2 regions of the Roseateles sp. genome follow, and region 1 is predicted to be linked to the other one. Evidence: riboswitches for the same ligand, from Rfam matches in the RefSeq annotation. Region 1 holds a riboswitch; the other holds the start of a gene.

Region 1 (7,864 bases):
CAGGTGGCCTACGCCATCGGCGTCGCCCGCCCGATGAACGTGACCGTCTATACCGAAGGCACCGGCGTGATCAGCGACGAGAAGCTGGCCGCCCTGGTCAACGAGCATTTCGATCTGCGCCCCAAGGGCATCATCCAGATGCTGGACCTGCTGCGCCCGATCTACACCAAGACCGCCGCCTACGGCCACTTCGGCCGCGAAGAGCCCGAGTTCACGTGGGAGCGGACTGACAAAGCGGCTGCGCTGCGTGCAGCGGCTGGCCTTTAAAGGCCAGAGGACGCAGAAGGCGGACCCGCCGCTTTGGGGCTTTGCTCATATCGCGCAGCGATGTGAGCGAAGACCACAAGGCTGCGGCACTGCCGGCTTCGTGCTGCAGCTGGGCTGTAAGGCCCACCTCGCGCCAGCGAGGCATCCGTTCTTGGGCGATGCTCATATCGCGCAGCGATGTGAGCAAAGACCAAAACGCCGCAAGCGAAAACTCGACCCAACAAAAAGGCCGCTCCGGCATCCCGGAGCGGCCTTTTTTCATGGGCGCAGGTTTTTCAGCTCAATCCGCAGAACTTCTTGAACGGCGCCAGCACCGCATCACCGCGGAAGGGCTTGACGATCCAGCCCGTGACACCGACCTCCTTGCCGCGCGCGCGCATGGCCGGGTTGTCTTCGGTGGTCAGCATGATGATGCGCACGTCTTTGTTGCCCAGCTCCTTGCGGATCTTGTCGGCCATGGTGAGTCCGTCCATATTGGGCATATTGACGTCGCTGACGATCAGCTTGATGCCGGGGTCGCTGCGCAGCTGCAGCAGACCGTCACGACCATCGGAGGCCACGGCCACTTGAAAGCCGTTTTGATTCAAAAAGCCCGCCACGATCTCACGCATGGTGGCGGAGTCGTCAACCACCAGAACATTCGCCATATTTTTCTCTCCTCACGCTGCCGCAGTTGCGGGCTCATTCAAGGGGTCATTCGCTCAGAACAGGTCCAGCTCGCCGGTGGGGCTGACCGTCGGGGCCGCCGCATCGAACTCGGCAAACTCATCGGGTGACCAGTGCAGGTTGAAGATGAAGCGCTGCACGATCATCAAGGGCGGCAGGCCCGGCCGGAAGGGGTCAGACAGCTGGTAGCGTATGCACAGCTGCGGGTCTTGCGAGCCGAAGCTGATGTATTTGTGCTCGTGGTTGATGACGATGGGCACCTGCGTCTGCTGATTGGCAAAGGCCTGGGGCGGGATGTAGCGGTTCTTGAACGCGCCCCAGATCAGGTTGGTGGTCTCGCCGAGCATGTTGTTGAGCTCGCGGAAGTTCAGGTCGCCGCCGATGCCGGCGTAGCTGAAGCCCTGGATCAGGCCCTGGCGCAGGGCGCTTTCCTCGGTCTGCAGCATCATGTAGCCGCGGCACCAGGTGCTCTCGATGGCGATCAGGGTCGACACCTCGCCATGGATGATGCGGTCATGCACCACATAGGGCGATTCCGACACCACCAGGGCATTCGGGAACATGGCGCCCAGGGCCGAGCGGGTCAGGTCGACGATGCCATGCACCAGGCTGGTCGGGTAGCGCAGGCTGAAGATGGTGTACTCCACCGCCGCCTTGAGATGCGCCAGATCGCCGGTGTTCCAGCGGTGGCGCACCACCACCTCTTCCTCGGGCGCCAGCTGGCGCTCGGTGGTGCGGCGCAGAAAGATGGGCAGCTCGGGCCGAAGCTTGTGGATGGCGCGGGCCAGATGCAGGCCGTCCGGGCCGTCACACGGCAGGTCCTCGGCCAGCAACACGCCGCCCAGGTCCTTGTTCTGTGCCAGCGTCGCCAAAGCATCGGCGGCCGAGCGCGGCAGCGCCATCAGGCCGACCTCGCGGCAGAACTCGTTCAGGACCTGGAATTGCGCCGCGTCATGCTCGAGCAGCAGGACCTTGGCTTCAAGTTGGGTGGTTTCGGTCATGGACATACCCAGGCGATGACGCCTGCCCTGTTCAACACAAGAAGAGCTCGCAGACCGGCCAGGCACACAAGAGAGGGGGCCACGACGCCCTCTCCTCAAACAGCCGGACCCCGACCAAGCGCCTCACGCAGAGCGTCAGGCGCCCATCGGCTCTGTGCTCGTCTTATCGGCCGCCATGCGCGGATCTAAAGCAAAAACCGACGCGCCAGGCGATAGGCATGCTCAAGCCATGCCCTTGAACGCCGATAGCGCAGGGACGATCACGCGACCGCGCGAAGCCTCCTCGCCCGCCCGCCGCCCCAAGCGCCCCACCGTCAACCCACAGCCCCTCAGACCCGCCCATGGCCATCACCTCGCCGAACCCACTCACCGTGCTGATCGTTGACGATCAAAGCGCCACCCGCGTCGCTGTCAGCGCCGAGCTGGACCGGGTCGGCCACCGCGTCATCGAAGCCGACAGCGGGGAATGGGCCCTGGAGCTGTTCATCCGCCACCGGCCCGACATCGTCCTGCTGGACGTGGAGATGCCGGTCCGCGACGGCTACTGGACCGCCCGTGCCATGCGCGCGGCCGAGCCTGGGGGCTGGACACCGATCCTCTTTCTTTCCCAGCGCGACGAGGATGCGGCCATCTGGCAAGGCATCGACGCCGGCGGCGACGACTACCTGATCAAGCCCCTGTCACCGATGGTCTTGCATGCCAAGCTGCGCGCCATGCAGCGCTTGCTGGGCATGCGCCAGCGACTGCTGGAGATGTCCGAGGACTTGCGCCTGGCCAACGCGCAATTGCAGGAATTGACCAGCATTGACAGCCTGACCGGCCTGATGAACCGCCGCGCACTCGACGCCAGGCTGCATGAAGAGATCGGGCGTGCCTGGCGGGACGCCACGCCGCTGACGGTCGTGCTCTGCGATGTGGACTTCTTCAAGCGCTACAACGACAAACTGGGGCATGTGGAAGGTGATGCCTGCCTGCGCCAGGTGGCTCAGCTGCTCAGCGAGGCCTGCCGCCGCCCGAGCGACTGCGTGGCCCGCTATGGCGGAGAGGAGTTCGCCTTGGTCCTGCCCAACACACCCCGGTCGGGCGCCATGACCTATGCGCGAACCCTGACCCATCTTCTGACCCACGCCCATATCGCCCACCCGGATTCGCCCGTCGCCCGCCACGTCAGCTTGTCCGGCGGCATCACGACCTGCGTTCCCGATGCATCAACCACGGCAGAGGGCCTGTTGATTCGCGCCGATGACGCGCTGTACACGGCCAAGGCACATGGCCGCAACCGCTTCTTCAGCTACGAAATGCTGCTCGACACGGTGGAGCAGAGGGAGTTGCTGCGCGCCACACCCAAGCCCTGAAACAGCTGGACAAAACCACAGCCCCTTGCCTATGCTCGGCGCCCAGGAGGGCCGCTCATGGGCGTCAACAGCAAGACCATCACCATCGAAGACCTGCGGCGCCATGCCGTGGCCCGCAGCCTGTTCAAGCCGACCAGCCTGCCGCAGGCCATCCAGCGTCTGGGCTTTGTGCAGGCGGATCCGATCCGCGCCCCGGCCCGTGCGCAAGACCTGACCCTGCGGCACCGCGTCAAGGACTACCGAGCCGGCGACCTGGAGCGGCGCTATGCCCGCCTGGCCGTGGAAGAAGACTGCCTGGTCAACTACGGCTTCCTGCCGCGCGAGCACCTCAAGCTCATGCACCCGCGCAGCGCCAAGCGCAGCTGGGACGCCAAGACACGCGCCCAGGCGGCCGAGATCCAGGCATTCGTCCAAGCCCATGGAGCCTGCCACCCGCGCGAGATCCAGGCTGAGTTTCAGCTCGGCGCCACCCGCAATGCCTGGGGCGGCAGCAGCAATGCCACCACCCATCTGCTCGACGCGATGCACTACCGAGGCTTGCTGCGCGTGCAGCAACGCGAGCAAGGGCAGCGGGTCTACAGCGCCGTGGTGCACGAGGCCGACCCGCGCTCGCCGCATGAGAAAGCACAGGCCCTGCTAGAGCTGGTGCTGGCCAAGTACGCGCCCCTGCCCTCGCGCAGCCTGGGCCAGCTCTGCAGCCTGCTGGGCTACGGCGCGCCACATCTGCGCAGTGAGCTGCGCCAGACCCTGGCCATGGCGCGCAAGACCTGGCCCCAGGCCGAGGTCGAGGGGCAGACCTGGTACTGGCCTGAGGGCGAGAACCCAAGCTCCAAACGCTGGAAACTGGACGAGGCCGCGCGCCTGCTGGCCCCCTTCGACCCCATCGTCTGGGACCGCCTGCGCTTCGAGCGCTTTTGGGGCTGGGCCTATCGCTTTGAGGCCTACACCCCAGCGCCCAAGCGCAAACTCGGCTACTACGCCCTGCCTCTGCTATGGCGCGGCGAGGTGATCGGCTGGGGTAATGTCAGCGCGACCGGGGGCCGGCTGCAGGCGCAGCTGGGCTATGTGCAAGGCTACCCTCCCCCCGACCCGGCCTTTGCCAAGGCATTGGAGCAGGAGCTGAGCAAGCTGGCCTGCTTTCTCGGCCTGGAGGAGCCAGGCTGAAGAAACCCTGGCACGGCGAATAGCCAGGGATTCCCCGCTTGTTCCGCACGCGACTTGCAGTGATGCGGCTAGAATTCAGGCGTTCCGAGGAGCGTTGCAACCTGGATCCGGCTCGCTGGATCTGGGCCAGGCTCGGAAAAATTTGCACAGCGGCCCCTCCCCTCTCGGCCCTGTCCATATGGCAACCGCGCTCACCCGCTGACGTTTTCGCGTGGGTGATCGGTTTGCAAGGTTCGGAACTCCGGGCCTGTCCTTTTGGACACCCTTCCCCCCCGGCGATGACGACAGCGGCTTCATATCTCGCATGAAGGAGCTGTCCGATGACTACCGCCATCACCACCACCCCGCTGGCCGCCGACCAATACCTGATCAAGGACTTGAGCCTGGCCGCCTGGGGCCGCAAGGAAATGAACATCGCCGAGAGCGAGATGCCCGCGCTGATGGCCATCCGCCGCGAGTACGCCGCCACGCAGCCGCTGAAGGGCGCGCGCATCACCGGCTCGCTGCACATGACCATCCAGACCGCCGTGCTGGTCGAGACCCTGCAAGCCCTGGGCGCACAAGTGCGCTGGGCGTCCTGCAATATCTTCTCGACTCAGGACCAGGCCGCCGCCGCCCTGGTCGCCAAGGGCACCCCGGTGTTCGCCTACAAGGGCGAGACGCTAGAAGACTACTGGGACTACACCCATCGCATCTTCGAGTTCGCCGGCAAGGGCGAGGCGGGCGAAGGCCCGAACATGATTCTCGATGACGGCGGCGATGCCACCCTGCTGATGCATCTGGGCCAGAAGGCCGAGAAGGACCTGAGCGTGCTGGCAAACCCGGGCAGCGAAGAAGAACGCATCCTGTTCGCGGCCATCAAGGCCAAGGTCGCCCAGGACGGCAGCTGGTACACCCGCAAGAGCGCCGAGATCATCGGCGTGACCGAGGAAACCACCACCGGCGTGCTGCGCCTGAACGAAATGGCGGCCAAGGGCAGCCTGCTGTTCCGCGCCATCAACGTCAATGACTCGGTGACCAAGAGCAAGTTCGACAACCTCTACGGCTGCCGCGAATCCCTGGTCGACGCGATCAAGCGCGCCACCGATGTGATGGTCGCCGGCAAGGTCGCCGTGGTGGCCGGCTACGGCGATGTGGGCAAGGGCTCGGCCCAGGCCTTGCGCGCTCTGTCGGCCCAAGTCTGGGTGACCGAGATCGACCCGATCTGCGCCCTGCAGGCCGCGATGGAAGGCTACCGCGTCGTGACCATGGAATACGCCGCCGACAAGGCCGACATTTTTGTCAGCGCCACCGGCAACAAGAACGTGATCCGTCGCGAGCATATGGAGGCCATGAAGGACCAGGCCATCGTCTGCAATATCGGCCACTTCGACAACGAGATCGATGTCGCCTCGCTGGAATCCTGCGAGTGGGACGAGATCAAGCCGCAGGTCGACCATGTGATCTTCCCCTCGGGTCGTCGCATCATCCTGCTGGCCAAGGGCCGTCTGGTGAACCTGGGCTGCGGCACGGGCCACCCGAGCTATGTGATGTCGTCCAGCTTCGCCAACCAGACCATCGCCCAGATCGAGCTGTTCGCCCACAAGGACGCCTACGACATCGGTAAGGTCTATGTGCTGCCCAAGCACCTGGACGAGAAGGTGGCCCGCCTGCAGCTGAGCACGCTGAATGCGCAGCTGAGCGAGTTGACGGCGGAGCAAGCGGCTTACATTGGCGTGCCCAAGACAGGTCCCTTCAAGCCCAACTCCTACCGCTATTGATCGGCAGGCTACTGCGCGGCCGCCAGACATCGTTGCGGGTCCCTCCGCAGATCCTCACGTAGCCCAGCTACGTTCCGGTCTGCGGATCCGCCCGCGCCTAGCCTGACGGCCGCTCGCTACGCCTCGCAAGACCTGAAACCAAACCCATGCGCGCTGATCAACTGTTAGTTTCCAAAGGCCTCGCACCGACTCGCTCGGCGGCGCAGCGGCTGATTTCGGCCGGTGCGGCGCAGTGGCGGGCGCCCAAGGACTGGCAGACGATCCGCAAGGCGGGTGAAGAGTTGCCGGAGCATTGCGAGCTGCGCGTCAGCGATGACGCGGAGCTGCGCTTTGTCTCGCGCGGCGGGCTCAAGCTGGAGGGTGCGCTGCAGCAGAGCGGCCTGGATGTGAGTGGTCTGACGGTGCTGGACATGGGCCAGAGCACCGGCGGCTTTACCGATTGCCTGCTGAAAGCGGGCGCGGCCAAGGTGGTCGGCGTGGACGTGGGCCACAGCCAGCTGCATGAACAGCTGCGCCAGCACCCCCAGGTGGTGGGGCTGGAGCATTTGCATGTGCGCGAGCTGGCCGGCTCGGCCCTGGCGCAGCATGCACCGGCTGGAGGTTTTGCCTTGATCGTCGGCGACCTCAGCTTTATCTCCATGCTGGGCGCCTTGCCGCATCTGGCCGCCTGGCTGGCGCCGCAGGGTCAGGTCTTGCTGCTGGTGAAACCGCAGTTCGAGCTGGGCAAGAAGGCGCTGGCCCGCGGCGGCTTGGTCAAGGACGCCAAGCAATACCCGCTGCTGGAAACCCAGGCCCGCCAGGCCGCCCGCGATCAGGGCTGGCAGGTGCGGGGCTATTTTGAAAGTGCCATCACCGGCGGTGACGGCAACAAGGAATTTTTCCTCTGGGCGCAAGCGCCCGAGGTCGCGAAAGAAACGCCATGAGTACAGCAACACCCCGCGTGCCGGTCAGCTTCGAGTTCTTCCCGCCGAACACCCCGGTGGGCACCGAGAAGCTCAAGACCGTGGTGCAAGACCTGAGCGTGCTGAATCCGCATTACTTCAGCGTCACCTATGGCGCGGGCGGCTCCACGCGCGAGAAGACCTTGAGCACGGTGATGGACATTGCAGCCGCAGGCTACGAAGCCGCGCCGCATCTGTCCTGCGTGGGCTCCACGCGCGAGAACATCGCCGAGATCCTGGCCACCTACCGCGCGCAGAACATCCGCCGCGTGGTGGCCCTGCGTGGCGATCTGCCCAGCGGCACCGCCACCGCCGGTGAATTCCGTTATGCCTCGGAGCTGGTCGCCTTCATCCGCGAGACCCAGGGCCCGGACTGGCAGATCGAAGTGGCGGCCTACCCCGAGTACCACCCGCAGCAACGTTATGCCGCCAAGGACTTGCAGCACTTTGCCGCCAAGATGCGGGCCGGGGCCAACTCGGCCATCACGCAGTTCTTCTTCAACCCGGACGCCTACTTCCACTTCGTCGACGAGGCACGCAAGCTGGGCGTCGACGCGCCCATCGTGCCGGGCATCATGCCCTTCCACAACTACGCCCGCATCGCCCAGTTCGCAGCCCGCGACGGCATCGAGATCCCGCGCTGGGTGGCACTGAAGATGGAAGGCTATATGGACGATGTGGCCAGCATCCGCGAGTTCGGCCTGGAGGTG
Region 2 (7,864 bases), 1.3 Mb from region 1:
GCAAGATCCGCCAGGATCCCCTGGGCACCGGCAGCGCCCTGCTCAAGAAGGTCTTTGGCGGCCTGAACTAGGCTCAGGTCCGAGCGTCGGTGCGGGCTGCGCAAGCGGCCGAGCACCGTGTTTGCGGGCGCCTGGGCCGCTGGGTGGACAATACGCGCTCGATTCCTTTTGCAGTCTTGCCGCACTTGCCCTCATGAACGACATTCCCGATTCGACGCAGCCCACTCCCATCGTCCCGGTGGAAGCCCAGGCCGAAGCCACTGTTGTGGCCGCCACCGTGGCCGCTGACGGCGAGCTCACGCCGCTCCAGGCGCCGGAGACGGTTGCGCCTGCTGAGGTCGCTGCGCCCGCTGCAGCCGCGGCAACGGAGATGAGCCCGGCAGCCTGTGCGGCCCAGCTCAAGGCCTTGTTTCCGGCCTTGTTCGGGGGCGGTGCCTTCAAGCCCTTGAAGCTGCGGGTGCAGGCCGATATCCAGGAGCGGGCTCCGGGCCAGTTCAGCAAGGCCCAGCTGTCTGCCTTTCTGCGCCGCTTCACCGGCAACACCGGCTACCTGATTGCCCTGAGCAAGGCCACGCAGCGCTTCGACCTGGACGGCCAGCCGGCCGGCGAACTCAGCGACGAACACCGTGCAGCGGCCCGCGAAGAGCTGACCCGCCGGCGCAATCTGCAGCAGGAGCGGGTCGCCAGCGAACAGGCCGAGCGTGATCTGGCCCAGACCCAGCGCCGCAACCGCGCCGGCCTGCTCTATGACTTCGAGCGCACCACGCTGACACTGCCGAATTTCTGCGTGCTCAAGGGTGTGTCGGCCGAGGAGTTGCCGGGGCTGCTGGACATCGCACGCGCGGAGCGCGCCGAAGAGCCGGTGCGCGAAACCCGTGAAATGCGGGACCCGCGCCAAGCGCCGCGCGGCCCGCGTGGCCACGCTGGCGGAGAGGGTCGCGGCGAAGCCCGCCCTGCCGGCCGTCGCGATGGCGCGGGCCCCCGCGGTGCGCGCGGACCCGGCGGCCCGGGCAAGGGCCGGCCCGCCGGCAGCCGCTGAAGCTGCTGAATCCCAGAGACGAGATCCTCGTGCCAACGGCCTGCTTGTAGCAGGCCGTTTTGCTTGTCAAGCTGTGGATTACCTGAGCGTAGTTCCTTGGATGTGAAGTATTTGTGTCGCTGTTAACTTGTGTGCTCGATGGCGGACGGGAGTTGTGCGCCAAACGAGGGATGCAGTTCTGGGGCTTGGACTCCCTGGGCTGCGGGTAACGCAATTCAATGACGGAGTGGATATGAAGAAACTGATGCTCTTGAGCTTGTTGGCCGCCGCCGGCGCCGCGCACGCTGACGTGATCTACAGCAACGGCCCGGTGGTCGGTGGCAACGGTCTGTCGGTGCTGACTTCGCCGGCCTCGACCTTCGGCTTTGGCATGAACACTGCCGCGGGCATTTCCGTGGCCGACGATTTCACTGTCGCCGCCGGCAGCGTCTGGAATGTTCAAAGCCTGGACTTCTTTGGCTACCAGACCGGTTCGACCGGCTTCACCTTCACCAATGCCACGTGGAGCATTGTCTCGGGCGATGTGAACAGCGGCACCGTGGTGGCCTCGGGTACCACGGCCTTGACCAACGGCGGCCGCCAGGGCTACCGCGTCACCGAAACCACCTTGACCAACACACAGCGCGGCATCTACAAGGCGCAAGCCGATGTGGCCGATTTCAGCCTGGACGCAGGAACCTACTGGCTGCGCTGGAGCCTGGCCGGTTCGCTGGCATCTGGCCCGTGGCAGCCGCCGACCTCGGACGCGCGTGAGGGCAATGCAGCCCAAGCCTTGTCTGGCGCTCCCTTCGAGGCCCTCACCGAGGCCGGCTCCGGCTTGAGCGTCGAACTGCCCTTCGGCGTCAACGGCACCATCGCTGCTGCCGTGCCCGAGCCTTCCAGCTATCTGCTGATGCTGGCCGGTGGCCTGGCCGTGGTCGGCATGGCGCGTCGCCGTCGTCAGGCTCAGTGAGCTGACGCTCCGGTGACTGAAAAGGCCTGCGCTGCAGGCCTTTTTTGCGTCGGGGCCCAGCTCGGCCCGCCCCTGCTTCAGCCTGGCACAGTCGGGTTTCCTACAATGCCGGCATGAACACCTCAGCCAGCACCTACACCCGCGGCGGCCGCCTGGCCGAGATCATGCAAACGCGCATTGCCATCCTCGATGGCGCCATGGGCACCATGATCCAGCGCTACAAGCTGAGCGAGGCCGATTTCCGTGGCGCCCGCTTTGCCGAGCACGCGACCGATCTCAAGGGCAATAACGACCTGCTGGTGCTGACCCGGCCCGATGTCATCAGCCAGATCCACGAGCAATACCTGGCCGCCGGCTCGGACATCATCGAGACCAACACCTTCGGCACCACCACCGTGGCGCAGGAAGACTACGGCCTGCAGGCGCATGCCTATGAAATGAATGTGGCCGCGGCCCGCCTGGCCCGTGCCGCCTGCGACAAATACAGCACGCCAGACAAGCCGCGCTTCGCTGCCGGCGCCCTCGGCCCGACACCCCGCACCGCCAGCATCAGCCCCGATGTCAACGACCCCGGTGCTCGCAATGTCGATTTCGACACCTTGCGCGCCGCCTACTACGAGCAGGCCAAGGGTTTGCTGGAGGGCGGGGTTGATCTGTTCTTGGTGGAGACCATCTTCGACACGCTCAATGCCAAGGCGGCCATCTTCGCCCTGGATGAGCTGATGGAGGACACCGGTGAGCGCCTGCCCATCATCATCTCGGGCACGGTGACCGACGCCTCAGGCCGCATCCTCTCGGGCCAGACCGTGACCGCCTTCTGGCATTCGGTCCGCCACGCCAAGCCCTTGGCCATCGGCCTGAACTGCGCGCTCGGCGCCACGTTGATGCGCCCTTACATCGAAGAGTTGGCCAAGGCGGCTGGCGCGGTGGCGGTCAGTTGCTACCCCAATGCCGGCCTGCCCAACCCCATGAGCGATACCGGCTTCGACGAAACGCCCGATGTCACCGGCCGACTGATGAGCGAGTTCGCGCGCAGCGGCTTTCTCAATATCGCCGGCGGCTGCTGCGGCACCACGCCCGACCACATCGCGGCGATTGCTAAGGGTGTGTCGGCCTACCAGCCACGGCCCTCAGGCTCCAAGTTCCTGAGCCAGCTGACCGAGCAGGCCGCCTGAAGGCGGATTGAAGGCTGAGCCTGGCTTCAGCTGGCCCCGGCCAGCTTGAGCAGCTTGTCGACGTTGACACGCAGCTTGAGCTCATGCGGTGCCAGGCTGGCGGCGATGGCCTGGCTGGCCAGGCGGGTGTCGCGTGGCACCGGCTCGCTCAAGGGGTTGCCGCTTTTGCCCAGCAGGGAGGCCACCAGGGGTTCGGTGGCGCTGTGGCCGCGCTTGATGACCATGCCAACTTCGCCATTGGCCAGGCGCACCAAGCTGCCGGGCGGGTAGAGACCGGTGGTTTTGATCAAGGCCGCACCGGCTTCGTCGGGCTGTTTCAACTCGTCCAGGAAGACGGCGCGCGCGGCCGAGGCGCCGGCCATGGCCTGGCGTGAGCGCCGTGGGCTCAGCCGGGCACCGAAGATGTCGATGCGGCGCAGCACGCGCGCCAGCTGTTCGGCCGGGGCGCGGCCGGCCAGCGGGCCGGGCCCGGCGTCGTGGTGCAGGCAGACGGTCTTCAGCCAGAGTTCAGACCTGACCCCCAGGCTGCCGAGCAGTTCGGCGCTGCGGTCGCCATGGGAGACAAGGGCTTGCTGCTGGGCATGGCTGGGACCGTCTTGCTGTGAGGCCAGTCGGTCTTGCTGGGCGGTGATGCTCAGGTTCATGCTGAGCGCCGCTTGCGTGAGCGCCAGGCGCCAGTCTTCCGGCCAGCCCAGCTGGCGCGCGCAGAGCTCGGCCAGCACCAGGCTGAGCAGGGCGTGGCGGTCGCTGTAGCTCTGGGTGTTCAGGCTGGACTCGAAGATCAGCAGCAGCAGGACCGCATCGGGCTTGGCGTTCAGGCGCGCCAGGGCGTCGTTGTGCAGCTGCTGGAAGCGCGGCTTGAAATCCTCGGCTTTGGGCTCGCGCAGCAGGCTGTGGGCGTGCATCTGCAGATCGGCCCAAGCCGCCTGCTCGCCGAGCTCGACCTTCTGCGCTTTTTCCTGGCGAAAGTCGGCCTGAACCTTGACGATGTCGGCGAGCACCGCGCCCTGGTGCATCAAGGTGTCCATCTTGTGCGCCAGGGCGCGCTGGTACTCCTTGGTTTCATGGGCCTGCACCCAGACACCGCGGGCGATCAGGGCCTGCACCTGAGGTGTGTTGGGCAGGGGCTGGCCGGCGGCGAAGAGCAGATTGCCCCCGGCGTCGCGAAGGGCGAAGCTGAGCACTTGGCCCGCGCGCAGGCTGTTGGGGGGGAGTTGGATCAGGTCCAAGATGGCCGTTCAGGGTTCACAGGAGATTGTCGGCATTTGCCCGGCTTTGCTTGAGTTCGGGCGCGGAGGGGTGCGTAAAATGCGCCGGTCCGAGGAGCGTTGCGACGGGTTCACACATTCAGCCGAGTGTGCCGCCAGGCTCGGACAGGTGCAGCCCGGGGAAACCGCAGGGCCGGCGCCCGGCAACGACGCTCACCGATTCCTCTGTGTTTTCTTGATTGAGCACGTGCGGGGCTGCGGTGAGTACGCGGCTCTGCCTTTGCGTCGAAGGCCGCCATGACCCACACCACATCCCCCGCCGCATCGATTCCGCCCGCCATGAAGCTCTCGGGCCTGGAGCCCGTGCAGATCGGCGCCGGCACGCTGTTCGTCAACGTCGGCGAGCGCACCAATGTGACCGGCTCCAAGGCCTTCGCGCGCATGATCCTCAACGGCCAGTTCGAGCAGGCCCTGGCCGTGGCGCGCCAGCAGGTCGAGAACGGCGCGCAGGTCATCGACGTGAACATGGACGAGGCCATGCTGGACAGCCAGGCGGCCATGGTGCGCTTTTTGAACCTGATCGCCGGCGAGCCCGAGATCGCCCGCGTGCCCATCATGATCGACAGCTCCAAATGGAGCGTGATCGAGGCCGGCCTCAAATGCATCCAGGGCAAGGGCATCGTCAACTCCATTTCGATGAAGGAAGGCGAGGCCGAGTTCCGCCGCCAGGCCAAGCTGGTGCGCCGCTACGGCGCCGCGGCTGTCGTCATGGCCTTTGACGAGCAGGGCCAGGCCGACACCTTCGCCCGCAAGATCGAGATCTGCGAGCGCGCCTACAAGATCCTGGTGAACGAGGTCGGTTTCCCGCCCGAGGACATCATCTTCGACCCGAACATCTTCGCCATCGCCACCGGCATCGAAGAGCACAACAACTACGCGGTCGATTTCATCGAAGCCACGCGCTGGATCAAGCAGAACCTGCCCGGCGCCAAGGTCTCGGGCGGGGTCTCTAATGTCTCCTTCAGCTTCCGCGGCAACGATCCGGTGCGCGAGGCCATTCACACGGTCTTCCTGTATCACGCCATCCAGGCGGGCATGGACATGGGCATCGTCAACGCCGGCATGGTGGGCGTCTACGACGATCTTGATGCCGAACTGCGCGAGCGCGTCGAGGACGTGGTGCTGAACCGCCGCGCTGATTCCGGCGAGCGCCTGATCGAAGTGGCCGAGCGCGCCAAGGGCATGGCCATTGACGACACGGCCCGCCTGGCCTGGCGCGCTGGCGACGTGAACCAGCGCCTCAGCCACGCCCTGGTGCACGGCATCACCGATTTCATCGACGCCGACACCGAAGAAGCCTGGCAAGCCATCCAGGCCAGCGGCGGCCGGCCGCTGCATGTGATCGAGGGTCCGCTGATGGCCGGCATGAATGTGGTCGGCGACCTCTTCGGCGCCGGCAAGATGTTCCTGCCCCAGGTGGTCAAGTCGGCCCGCGTGATGAAGCAGGCGGTGGCGCATTTGCTGCCCTATATCGAGGCCGAAAAGAAGGCCTTGATCGACGCCGGCGGCGAGGCCAAACCCAAGGGCAAGATCGTCATCGCCACCGTCAAGGGCGATGTGCACGACATCGGCAAGAACATCGTCACCGTGGTCCTGCAGTGCAACAACTTCGAGGTCGTGAACATGGGCGTGATGGTGCCCTGCCAGGACATCCTGGCGCGCGCCAAGGAAGAGGGCGCCGACATCATCGGCCTGTCCGGCCTGATCACGCCCAGCCTGGAGGAGATGCAGCATGTGGCCGCCGAGATGCAGCGCGACGAGCATTTCCGCTCGCGCGGCACGCCGCTGCTAATCGGTGGCGCCACCTGCAGCCGCGTGCACACCGCCGTCAAGATCTCGCCGCATTACGAAGGCCCGGTGGTCTATGTGCCCGATGCCTCGCGCAGCGTCGGCGTGTGCAGCGATCTGCTTTCGGACGAGCGCGCCGCCAAATTCATCGCCGATCTGCGCAGCGACTACGAGCAGGTTCGCCATCTGCATGCCAACAAAAAGCAGACGCCCATGGTCAGCCTGGCCGAGGCGCGCGCCAACAAGCATGCCGTGGATTGGGCAAGTTATCAGCCGCCGGTGCCCAAGTTCATCGGCCGCCGCGTGATCCGCAACTACGATCTGGCCGATCTGGCCGAAGCCATCGACTGGGCCCCGTTCTTCCAGACCTGGGATCTGGCCGGCCCCTTCCCGGCCATCCTCAAGGACGAGATCGTCGGCAGCGAGGCGCAGCGCGTCTTCAGCGACGGCAAGCGCATGCTGGAGCGCCTGATCAAGGGCCGCTGGCTGCAGGCCAGCGGTGTGTTCGGCCTCTACCCGGCCGCCCAGGTCAATGACGACGACATCGAAATCTACAGCGATGAGAGCCGCAGCGAGGTCTTGATGACCTGGCATGGCCTGCGCATGCAGAGCGAGCGGCCGGTGGTGGACGGGGTCAAGCGCCCGAACCGCTGCCTGTCCGATTTCATCGCGCCAAAGGGCGTGGTGCCCGATTACATTGGTTTGTTCGCCGTGACCGCCGGCTTGGGCGTGGAGAAGAAGGAAGCTCAGTTCCTGGCCGATCATGATGACTACTCCGCCATCATGTTCAAGGCATTGGCCGACCGTCTGGCCGAGGCTTTTGCCGAGCGCCTGCACCAGCGTGTGCGCACGGAGTTCTGGGCTTATGCCGCGGACGAGGCGCTCAGCCATGAGGCCTTGATCGCCGAAGCCTACCGCGGCATCCGCCCGGCACCCGGCTACCCGGCCTGCCCGGACCACCTGGTCAAGCGCGCGCTGTTCCGGACCCTGACGCCGGAAGAGATCGGCATGGGCCTGACCGACAGCATGGCCATGACCCCGGCGGCCAGCGTCTCGGGCTTCTACTTTGCCCACCCGGACGCGGCCTACTTCAATGTCGGCCGCATCGGTGAAGACCAGGTGTCCGACTGGGCGCAGCGCATGGCGCTGAGCAAGGAAGCGGCCGAGCGAGCGCTGGCACCGCTGCTCTGAGCGGCAGCCAGGGCGGGCCTACGCCCGCTTACAACTGATACGCGCAGAAAGGCGCGAAGTGCACAGGCACGTGGGAACCTCGAACCCTGCCCGCCGTTTTTGACTTCTTTTGGCGGGCCTGGAGTCTCTTGATGAAAGCCCCTTTGCACTTTTCTTCCAGTCAAATCATGGCCAGCGTCCTTGGCGCTGTGGTTCTTTTGGGCGGCGCCTATGCCGTCGGTCGTTCACAGGGGCCGGCTGAAGCTGCGCCTGCGCCTGTGGCGACAGCGGCGGCATCTCCAAGCAAGGCCGAGCGAGAGCCCGCAGCTCGCAAGGCCGAGATGCCGGTTTTGTGTTCAGACTGCGCTCGCGTGCTCTCTGTCCATGAAGAAAGCCGCGAAGGCAAGGCCAGCGGCCTGGGCGCTGTCGGCGGCGCGGTGATCGGCGGCCTGCTGGGCAACCAAATCGGCGG

Evidence for each region. Region 1 has a riboswitch for S-adenosylhomocysteine ahead of ahcY (adenosylhomocysteinase). Riboswitches for the same ligand answer to the same signal wherever they lie in the genome.
Region 2: another riboswitch for S-adenosylhomocysteine. It lies ahead of metH (methionine synthase); the one in region 1 lies ahead of ahcY (adenosylhomocysteinase).

Annotation. Positions count from the first base shown of each region.
Region 1 is NZ_OZ253537.1:1,549,587-1,557,450, reverse strand. Features, by position in the region: gene metK (methionine adenosyltransferase) at 1-267, shown strand, start outside; gene ACQY39_RS06720 (response regulator) at 543-914, opposite strand; gene ACQY39_RS06715 (chemotaxis protein CheX) at 969-1,934, opposite strand; gene ACQY39_RS06710 (GGDEF domain-containing response regulator) at 2,276-3,289, shown strand; gene ACQY39_RS06705 (DNA glycosylase AlkZ-like family protein) at 3,347-4,453, shown strand; S-adenosyl-L-homocysteine riboswitch at 4,534-4,653, shown strand; gene ahcY (adenosylhomocysteinase) at 4,774-6,213, shown strand; gene ACQY39_RS06695 (TlyA family RNA methyltransferase) at 6,360-7,136, shown strand; gene metF (methylenetetrahydrofolate reductase [NAD(P)H]) at 7,133-7,864, shown strand, end outside.
Region 2 is NZ_OZ253537.1:277,772-285,635, reverse strand. Features, by position in the region: gene ACQY39_RS01260 (DUF4197 domain-containing protein) at 1-71, shown strand, start outside; gene ACQY39_RS01255 (ProQ/FINO family protein) at 194-1,039, shown strand; gene ACQY39_RS01250 (PEP-CTERM sorting domain-containing protein) at 1,272-1,991, shown strand; gene ACQY39_RS01245 (homocysteine S-methyltransferase family protein) at 2,105-3,166, shown strand; gene ACQY39_RS01240 (hypothetical protein) at 3,193-4,395, opposite strand; S-adenosyl-L-homocysteine riboswitch at 4,481-4,596, shown strand; gene metH (methionine synthase) at 4,672-7,413, shown strand; gene ACQY39_RS01230 (glycine zipper 2TM domain-containing protein) at 7,764-7,864, shown strand, end outside.